One region of the Kitasatospora sp. NPDC058115 genome, then DNA from elsewhere that is predicted to be linked to it. Evidence: riboswitches for the same ligand, from Rfam matches in the RefSeq annotation. Region 1 holds a riboswitch; each other region holds the start of a gene.
What was found. Region 1 has a riboswitch for cobalamin ahead of metE (5-methyltetrahydropteroyltriglutamate--homocysteine S-methyltransferase). Riboswitches for the same ligand answer to the same signal wherever they lie in the genome.

Region 1 (3,267 bases):
CGGTAGGCGGCGGCGTCGGTCCGCCCGGCGGTGAGGTCGGCGCGGGCGGCCCGCAGTTCGGCGGTCTGTGGGAAGGAGCCGATCGTGGTGGTGGGCAGCAGCGGCAGCCCGAGCCGGGCGCGCTGGGCCCCGGCGCGCCCGGGGTGGGCCGGGGTCCGGCGGGCGTCCTCGGCGGTGACGGCGGCGGTGCGGGCGCGCACGGCGGGGTCGCGGGTGATCGGGGAGGCGGCCCGGGAGGCCAGGTGGGCGCGGTTGGCGGCGAGTTCGGCGGCGATCGCGCCGGTGCCCTCGCGCAGACCGCGCGCGAGCAGCGCGGTCTCCTCGGCCTTCTGCCGGGCGAAGGCGAGCCAGCGGGCGAGCTGCGGGTCGAGGTCCCGCTCGGCGGTGGCGTCGACCGGCACGTGCAGCAGGGAGCAGGACGGCGCCACGTCCACGTGGCCGGCCAGGCCGAGCAGGGTGGCCAGGGTGGCGAGCGAGGCCTCCAGGTCGTTGATCCAGATGTTGCGGCCGTCGACGACGCCCGCCACCAGGCGCTTGCCGGGCAGTCCGCCGACGGCGGCGAGGTCGTCCAGATTGGCGGCGGCCGGCCCGGTGAAGTCCAGTGCCAGCCCCTCCACGGGCGCCGCGGCCAGCACCGGAAGCGCCTCGCCGAGGCGGTCGAAGTAGCTCGCGACCAGCAGCTTCGGCCGGTCGGTGCGGGCGCCGAGCTCGCGGTAGGCGCGGGCGACGGCGTTCAGTTCGGCCGGGGTGCGGTCCTGGACGAGCGCGGGCTCGTCCAGCTGCACCCAGTCCGCGCCGGCCGCGTGCAGGTCGGCGAGGAGTTCGGCGTAGACGGGCAGCAGCCGGTCCAGCAGGGTGAGCGGCCGGAAGTCCTCCGCGACGCCGGGGGCGGGCTCGGCCAGCAGCAGGTAGGTGACCGGGCCCACCAGCACCGGGCGGGCCTCGTGGCCGGCGGCGAGCGCCTCGGCGAGTTCGCCGACCGCCTTGCCGGAGTTGGCGGTGAAGGCGGTGTCCGGCCCCAGTTCGGGGACGAGGTAGTGGTAGTTGGTGTCGAACCACTTGGTCATCTCCAGCGGCGCGGCGTCCTGGGTGCCGCGCGCCATGGCGAAGTAGCCGTCGAGCGGGTCGGCGTCGACGGCGGCCCGGTGGCGGGCGGGGACGGCGCCGACGGCGACGGTGGTGTCGAGCACGTGGTCGTAGAGCGAGAAGTCGCCGGTGGGGAGTTCGCGCACGCCCGCCCCGGCGAGCTGCGTCCAGTTCTCCCGGCGCAGTCGGGCGGCGGTGGCGTGCAGGGCGTCGGCGGTGACGGTGCCCTTCCAGTAGCCCTCGACCGCCTTCTTGAGCTCCCGGTTCCGGCCCTGCCGGGGGTAGCCGTGGACGGTGGCCAGGGTGGCCGCGGCTGCGGACTTCGCTGTCAAGGGACTCTCCTTCGCGAGTCTTGATCCTCGGTGCCCGGTGACGGGACGAGGGCGCGAAGGGATGACGTACCGGACGGAGGCGCGTTCGCGGCTCCGTGTGCACGCCGACCCGCCCACGAGGTCACCGGGATGGCCGCGCGCGATCGGTCGCGCGCGGACAGCGGGCAGGTCTTCGGACTCGCGGGCACGCCCGCCCCCGAAAGGGCGGACACCTACTGGCCGTCGCTTCCCGGGCCGCTCGGGCCCAGTGCGTATGACGGCGGTCGTTCCCGCTCACCGCTGCGGGGCAGTCCCGGACTGGCCAGTCGAAAGGCGTCACCGGGTTCCCTCTTACGACGCGCCTGCCTGGCGGGCAGGGCGAACCAGCTGCACGGTCAGCGTAGACGCAGGACGGCGGCCCCGTCACGGAATTCCGTGACGCCCCCCCGGTACCGCGTCCGGGGCGTCCGGAGCCGGCCGGGACGGGCGAACGCGTGGTGCCCGGCCCTCGGGGGCGGCGCCCCCGGGCGCGCGGCACGGTGACAAGCGCCCTTCCGCCGCCGCCCGGTCGGTCGTACGGTCACCATCGGCCGACCGTTTCCGACCGCCGCTCCCCTTCCAGGAGGGCCCATGGAACCCCGCTGCCCCTACACCCACGTCCTCGACACCCGCGGCACCGCCCTGCACACCGAGGCCGCCCATCTGCGCTCCCACGGCCCGGCCGTCCGGGTCGAGCTCCCCGGCCGCGTCCTGGCCTGGTCGGTGACCCGGGCCGACGTCGCCCGGAAGCTGCTCACCGACCCCCGGCTCGCCAAGAACGCCCGCCACCACTGGCCCGACTGGATCGACGGCCGGGTCGGCCCCGACTGGCCGCTGGCCAGCTGGGTCGCGGTGGAGTCGATGTTCACCAGCGACGGCGCGGACCACCTCCGGCTGCGCACCCTCACCGCGCCCTCGTTCGGCCCGCGCCGGGTGGAGGCGCTGCGGCCCCGGGTGCGGGCGATCGCCGCCGCCCTGGTCGACGCGCTGCGCGGCGCCGCGCCCGGCGCGACCGTCGACCTGCACACCGGCCTCTCCTACCCGTTGCCGACCACGCTGATCTGCGACCTGTTCGGCGTCCCCGAGGAGCAGCGGGCGGAGGTGCGCCGGGTGGTGGACGGCGTCCTGGCGACCGACGCCACCCCCGAGCACGCCAAGGGCGTCCTCGACGACCTGTTCGCCGCCATGGCCCGCCTCGCCGCCACCAAGCGGGCGGCGCCGGGCGACGACATGACCAGCGAGCTGATCGCCACCCGTGACGCCCAGGGGTCCCGGCTCAGCGAGTCGGAGCTGGTCTCCACCCTGATCCTGATGATCGGCGCCGGGTCGGAGACCACCGTCAACCTCATCGACCACACGGTGGCGCTGCTGCTCTCGCACCCCGGGCAGCTGGCGCTGATCCGCTCCGGCGCGGCGACCTGGCGCGACGCCATCGAGGAGTCGCTGCGCCTGGAGGCGCCGGTGATGCACCTGCCGATGTACTTCGCCGCCGCGGACATCGACCTCGGCGAGGGCGTGCTGATCCGGGCCGGCGAGCCGGTCCTGTTCGCCTTCGGCGCGGCCGGGCGGGATCCGGCCCTGCACCCCGACCGGCCGGAGGAGTTCGACCTCACCCGGTCCGACAAGACCCATCTGGCCTTCGGCCACGGCCGGCACTACTGCCTGGGCGCGGTGCTCGGCACGATGGAGGCCGAGGAGGCGCTGAGCGCCCTGTTCGGCGCCTTCCCCGACGTCGAACTCGCGCTGCCGCCGGAGGGGCTGCTCCCGCAGGAGTCGTTCATCGTGAACGCCCTGCGGTCCCTGCCGGTCCGGCTCGGCCCGGCCGCCGGCT
Region 2 (3,267 bases), on a different contig from region 1:
CCGGCGGGATGCGGCTCGGCGCCGTTTGCACAGCACCAGGACGCACCGGTCGAGTGCGTGGAAATCCGGTGGGCGGGAAAGGCCGTCCGGCAGGAAAACCGATCACATCCCCATGCCGATGACCGCCCGGCGTAGTCCCCGCGAGCTCCTCCCGCATCTCAGGAGAACCGGGAACGGGTGACCGCCGATGACGGAGGTCGCCGCAGATCGACCCACCGTCAGCGAGTCAATGGCGGTCCGCCGGCGAGCCGCTGGTACGACGTCCCCGGACCCATCGGACACCGTGTCAGCTTCTCGGGTTCGGTCGGATCCCCAAAGGGATCTCCTTGCTCGCGCGGCCTTCTCAGGCGTGTTCACATGGGTATTGTGCCCCGGCCACCGCCATGTGCGGTGTACGAACGGGATCGGAATTCGAGGAACTCACGGAGGATGGATTGCGACGGAAACACCTGACCCTGCTGCGGAACGTCGCCCTGTCGGTGCTGGCCGCCACACTGCTGACCGGATTCGTGACACCCCAGGCGGAGGCCGGTGACGAGACCGACCACCGGGGAGGGGGCGGCTGCCCGCACAGCTGCTCGTCCGGGAAGCCGGGCCCTCCGGGACCTCCCGGACCTCAGGGCCCGGCAGGACCGCAGGGACCGGCCGGACCGGCAGGACCCGCCGGACCACAGGGCCCTGCCGGACCTGTGGGACCTGCCGGCCCGGTCGGACCTGCCGGAGCCGTCGGACCGGCCGGACCGGTCGGCCCCGCCGGTCCGGTCGGCCCCGTCGGACCTGCCGGACCTGCGGGGCCGACCCTGCCGACCCAGATCATCCAGACGACCCACACCCTGACCTCCGGACTCAACACGGGAACCACGGCCTGTCCGGCAGGTACCGTCATCACGGGCGGTGGGCTGCGGACGCCCCTCGGCGGCAACAACCTCACGGCCCAGCTGTACGAGTCCTACCCGTCCGCCGCGAACATGTGGACGGTGTCCTTCAACAACTCGGCAGGCACCAGCGGCTCCTACATGGTCTACGCCGTCTGTCTGCCGGTGACGTGACCCGGGCGGAACCTCTTCTGACGCCAAGTCGCCTTCGGCCCGCCGGCGCACCGTTCGGGTGAGCTCGGCGGGCCTCGGCGATCCGCATCCGGCGGTGAACGGGCCAGGGGCGGACCCCTGCCGCTCAACGGCACCTCACGGAGCCGTCCGCCTGCTCCCACCGCCGGCGGTCGCGACCGTCCCGCCCCCGACGGACACCGCGCCGCGCTGCCACGACAACGACCCGGCCGACGATCTCGCCCGGCGGGTGCGGCCCGCACCGCGGCCCGCGACGTCACCACCCTCCCCTGGCCCCCGGCACCGGCCACCGCCGAGGGCGCGCACGTCGTGGCCGCGCGCTGCGTCCGTCATGGGCTTCCGCCGTCCGCTGCGTCGAGTGCCGCGGCGCGGGCGAGGAGTTCGTCACGGCCGACGGCGTCGCCGGCCGCCGAGGCGACGACCGTCCGGGCCCGGCCGCGCTCGACGATCCGGCGCATGGTCCGCCCGGGATCCGCGAGGGCCGTCGTCGAGGCGAGGACGAGGTCCGCCGCCTGGGCGAGCGGCTCGTGGTGGGTGTTGACGCCGTCCCGGTTGTGCAGGTCGGTGGAGAGCGTCAGGCCGGCCTCGCGCAGCAGCGGCAGCGCGAAGGCGCGCGGAGGGGTGCTCGGCACGTGGGCGTGGGGGCGCTGCGCGGCCGGCGCCAGGACGGTGTCCTCGGGCAGCCGGTCGGCACCGACCTGACCACGCCTGATACCTTGCCATCGCCGTGGTGTTCGGGAAACCGGTTCGAGTCCGGTGCGGCCCTCGCCACTGTTGCCGCGGAGTACCGCGGCCCTCGCTGACCGGCTTCGCCAGCGGTCAGGGCCACTGGGACGGCTCGAAGAGCCCCCCGGGAAGGTCGGCTGCGGTGCGTCGATGCGGAAGCCAGGAGACCGGCCACGGCGCGACATGTTCCACGAGGGTTTTGGAGAACACGTGCCCCGCGCTTTGCCGTACCCGTTTGTGTCCATACGTTCCGCACGCCCCGCAGGTCGGGTACGTGCCGGCCGGGCGGTCGCGGCCGTCCTTTTCACCGGCGTGCTCGGTGCCTGCGCGGGCGCCCCCGCGCCCGTCGCGTCCACGGCGACGGGCGGAAGTGCCGAGCCGGTCAGCCTGGTCAACTGCGGGACCACCGTGACGGTCGGCGCGCCGCCCGAGCGGCTGGTGACGCTCAACCAGGGGGCCACCGAGGTCGCCCTGGCCCTCGGCCTGGAGTCCCGGATGGCCGGTACCGCCTATCTCGACAACGCCGTCCCGGAGAAGTGGAAGGCGGCCTACGACTCCGTTCCGGTGCTCTCCGAGGACTACCCGACGAAGGAGAAGCTCCTCGCGGCCCGTCCCGACTTCCTCTACGCCTCCTACTCCAGCGCGTTCACCGAGAAGGTCGCGGGCAGCCGGGAGGAGCTGCGCGGCCAGGGCATGCCGTCGTACCTGTCCCCGTTCGGCTGCACGGACAAGAGCCAGGTGCCGCCGACGACCTGGCAGGCGATGTGGGGCGAACTGAACGACGTCGCCAGGGTGTTCGGCGTCCCGGAGCGGGCCGCCGCCATCCAGCGGGAGCAGGAGAAGCAGCTGGCCGGGTTCAGGGCGACGGCCGCGGGCAAGGACCTGAAGGTCCTGTGGTTCGACTCGGACACCAAGGCGCCGTACGTCGGCGCCGGCCACGGCGGGCCGCAGCTGGTGCTCGACGCCGTGGGCGCCCGCAACGTCTTCGCGGACCTGCCCGGCGCCTGGCAGAGCGTGAGCTGGGAGAAGGTCGTCGCCGCGGATCCGGACGCCATCGTGCTCGCGGACGCCGACTGGGACACCGCCCGGTCCAAGATCGACTACCTGGAGAACGACCCGGTGCTGAGCAGGCTCACCGCCGTGCAGCGCAAGGCCTTCGTGGTGGTGCCGTTCTCGGAGTCGACGCCCGGCGTGCTGCTCGCCGACGGCGCCGCCCGGGTGTCGGCCGGGCTGGGCCTGCTGCGCCCGGGTTCATGACCGCCGCACCCCGCCCCGCCGTGCGGCCCGCCGGTCCGGGCCGCACGGTGGCGGCCCTGGCCGTCGCCGCCGCCCTGCTCCTGGCCACCATGCTCCTCGGTCTGGCCGTCGGCTCGCAGCACGAGCCGGTCCGGACGGTGTTCGAGGTCGTGGTGCGCCGTCTCGGACTGGGCGACCCGCACGTGACGCTGCTGGACGACCAGATCGTCTGGCAGTT
Region 3 (3,267 bases), on a different contig from region 1:
GCGGGGACGGGCTCGCCCGTTCCGCGTCGGCGGCCCGCCGCCCTGCGCCGTCTGCTGGTCGCATTGACGGCAGCGCTCACCGCGCGGTACCTCCTGCTCGCTGATTCCCCGTCGGGGCGGCCACGGGGGGACGCATCCCTCCCCCGAGGGCGGTCATCCTATCCGACCGCCCCGGGCCGCCCTCCGCGGGCCGTCCCCTCCCCGCCGGGGGTCAGCCGGCGTGGGATCCCCGGGCCAGCAGGACGTCCTTCGTACGCTCCGCCAGCGCGCCGGCGGCGGCCGTCGCGAGCTGGTCGCTCTGGTCCGTCCCCTGCTTCAGCGAACCGGCCACCGTGAAGTAGCCGAAGCGCCCGATCGACGCGTGGGTCTCGGTGCAGCCGGACTTGTCGGTCACGCAGAACATCGGGACACCGGTGCCGGACAGACCCTGGATCAGGCCCGCGTGGCGGCCGATCGCCCGGTCCGCGCCCGCCTTGTTGTCGAAGACCGCCACCCCGACCGTGACGGCGCTCTCGCCGCTGACGTAGGTCGCGCGGACCAGCGAGCGGCAGGTGTCGTCGCCGAGCGCGAGGCCGAGTCCGCCGGTGGTGGCCTTGGAGCAGGGAGCGGTCGAACCGGTCACCTGACGGGTCCACACCTTGCCGTCGACGGTCCGGGTCTGATCGGGGAACAGCGTCGCCGCGTCGACCGGCAGCTTGTCGGTGGCGGCGTCGGAGATCACCGCCACCGCCTGCTCGGTGGGCGTGGCCGTGGCGGACGGGGTACCGGTGGTGGTCCCGCTCGCGGCCGGCTTCGGGTCGTCGCCCTTGTCACGGCCGTTGATCCACACCCCGGCCCCGACGATCCCGCCGACCAGCACGGCGGCGACGACCACCGCGCCGATCCACAGCCGCTTGCGGCGGCGCGACTCGTCGGCGTGCCGGTCCGCCATCGCGTTCCAGTCCGGCTCGTTCGGGGGCGACGGCTGCGGCGGCTGGGCACCCTGCTGCGGCCACCCGGCGAACGGGGGCGCGGGCTGCGGTCCCGGCTGCGGTCCGGCCGGCGGCTGCGGCGGCTGGGCACCCTGCGGGGGCCCCGGCTGCGGGTACGGCACCGCGCCGGACGGCACGTGCGGCGCCACCGGCGGCTGGGCCTGCGGCGGCACTCCCGCCCCCGGTTGCACGTACGGCGTCGCAGGCGGCCCGAACCCGCCGGGCGGCGGCACCGGCGGCTGCCCCGGCTGCGGCACCTGACCCGGCACACCAGGCTGCTGACCCTGCCCCGGCGGCACGGCCCTACCGGCCCAGTCCCCCGGAGCGCCCGTTCCCTCGCTCATGTGCCGAGATCGTAGGGCATGCACCGGACGAGGGACCGTCCCGGTGACCAATCCGTTTCGCAACGGACCCCGCGCGGGCGCCCCAAGGCCCCTCCCCGGTACCACCGGTCATCGGAGCAACACGCCACGCTGCACAACATGTGGTGTCGCATCCAGCGAGCACCACTAGATGTATGCTCGTCCCTGCTGTCGACGCAGGGGAACCCGGTGCGAGTCCGGGACTGCCCCGCAGCGGTGTGCGGCCGCCCCCGAGGGGCGCCGCGAGTCCGAGTACCTGCCGACGGCGTGCCGACGCCTCCCCGCAGGGGCCATGGCACCAGCACCACCTTCCGGGCCTCGCGGGCGGGCCGGGGACGACACGCGTGCGACGCCTCCGGGCCGCACGGCGATCTCCCCTGCCCCGAACGGCCCGGCCCGAGCCACCGCCGTCGACCGCCGCCAGGAGAGAGCGCCTTGACCACCGCTGCCTCAGCCACCCTGCCCGCCCAGGGTTCCAGCTCCGCCCCCGCCGACCCGACGGTCTCCGACCCCGGCGGTGCGCTCCTGCGCCTCCTGACCGACCGCAGCACCGACCTCCCCCAGGTCGACCCCGGCCATGTCGCCGCCGCCGCGCTCCGCGGCCGCCACGCCGGCTCGGACTTCGCCGAGCTGCGCGGGCTGGCCGTCGACGCCGCCGCGTCGATGATCGCCGAGGACCCGCAGTACTCCAAGCTCGCGGCCCGCCTGCTCGCGCTGGAGATCGTGGACGAGGCGGCGAGCCAGGGCGTGGTCTCGTTCTCCACCTCGATCGCGGTCGGCCACGCCGAGGGCCTGATCGGCGACACCACCGCCGACTTCGTCGCCAAGCACACCGCCGCCCTGGACGCCCTGGTCGACCCCCGGGGCGACGACCGCTTCGAGTACTTCGGCCTGCGCACCGTGCAGTCCCGCTACCTGCTGCGCCACCCGATCACCCGCAAGGTCGTCGAGACCCCGCAGCACTTCCTGCTCCGCGTCGCCTGTGGCCTGGCGGTCGGCGACACCGAGCAGTCGGTCGCCGAGGTCGCCGAGCTGTACCGCCTGATGAGCCGGCTGGAGTACCTGACCTCCTCGCCGACCCTCTTCAACTCCGGCACCCGCCACCCCCAGATGTCCAGCTGCTACCTGCTGGACTCCCCGCTGGACAACCTGGACTCGATCTACTCGCGCTACGCGCAGATCGCCCGGCTGTCCAAGCACGCCGGCGGCATCGGCCTGTCCTACTCCCGGATCCGCTCGCGCGGCTCGCTGATCCGCGGCACCAACGGCAAGTCCAACGGCATCGTGCCGTTCCTGCGCACCCTCGACTCCTCGGTCGCCGCCGTCAACCAGGGCGGCCGCCGCAAGGGCGCGGCCTGCGTCTACCTGGAGACCTGGCATGCCGACATCGAGGAGTTCCTGGAGCTCCGCGACAACACCGGTGAGGAGGCGCGCCGCACCCACAACCTGAACCTGGCGCACTGGATCCCGGACGAGTTCATGCGCCGGGTCAACGCCAACGCCGACTGGTCGCTGTTCTCCCCCGCCGACGTCCCCGAGCTGGTCGACCTGTGGGGCGAGGAGTTCGACGAGGCCTACCGCAAGGCCGAACTGGCCGGCAAGGCCGTGCGCACCATCCCCGCGCAGACCCTCTACGCCCGGATGATGCGCACCCTCGCGCAGACCGGCAACGGCTGGATGACCTTCAAGGACGCCTCCAACCGCGCCGCCAACCAGACCGCGCTGCCGGGCCGCACCGTCCACTCCTCCAACCTCTGCACGGAGATCCTGGAGGTCACCGACGACTCCGAGACCGCCGTCTGCAACCTCGGCTCGGTCAACCTCGGCGCCCACGTCGCCGCCGGCGCGTCGGCCGGCGACCTGCTGGGCGCGATGGACTGGGAGCGGCTGGACGCCACCGTGCGCACCGCCGTCACCTTCCTCGACCGCGTGGT

Region 2: linked by a shared signal. The riboswitch ahead of ACFVVL_RS31055 (ABC transporter substrate-binding protein) and the one ahead of metE (5-methyltetrahydropteroyltriglutamate--homocysteine S-methyltransferase) in region 1 are both predicted to bind cobalamin.
Region 3: linked by a shared signal. The riboswitch ahead of ACFVVL_RS30315 (ribonucleoside-diphosphate reductase subunit alpha) and the one ahead of metE (5-methyltetrahydropteroyltriglutamate--homocysteine S-methyltransferase) in region 1 are both predicted to bind cobalamin.

The regions. Positions count from the first base shown of each region.
Region 1 covers NZ_JBHVTL010000010.1:153,854-157,120, forward strand. The annotation lists gene metE (5-methyltetrahydropteroyltriglutamate--homocysteine S-methyltransferase) at 1-1,418, opposite strand, end outside; cobalamin riboswitch at 1,564-1,800, opposite strand; gene ACFVVL_RS13395 (cytochrome P450) at 2,028-3,267, shown strand, end outside.
Region 2 covers NZ_JBHVTL010000036.1:79,778-83,044, reverse strand. The annotation lists gene ACFVVL_RS31065 (hypothetical protein) at 690-1,049, shown strand; gene ACFVVL_RS31060 (hypothetical protein) at 1,397-1,699, opposite strand; cobalamin riboswitch at 1,779-1,984, shown strand; gene ACFVVL_RS31055 (ABC transporter substrate-binding protein) at 2,106-3,050, shown strand; gene ACFVVL_RS31050 (FecCD family ABC transporter permease) at 3,047-3,267, shown strand, end outside.
Region 3 covers NZ_JBHVTL010000034.1:44,226-47,492, reverse strand. The annotation lists gene ACFVVL_RS30320 (hypothetical protein) at 212-1,144, opposite strand; cobalamin riboswitch at 1,472-1,612, shown strand; gene ACFVVL_RS30315 (ribonucleoside-diphosphate reductase subunit alpha) at 1,793-3,267, shown strand, end outside.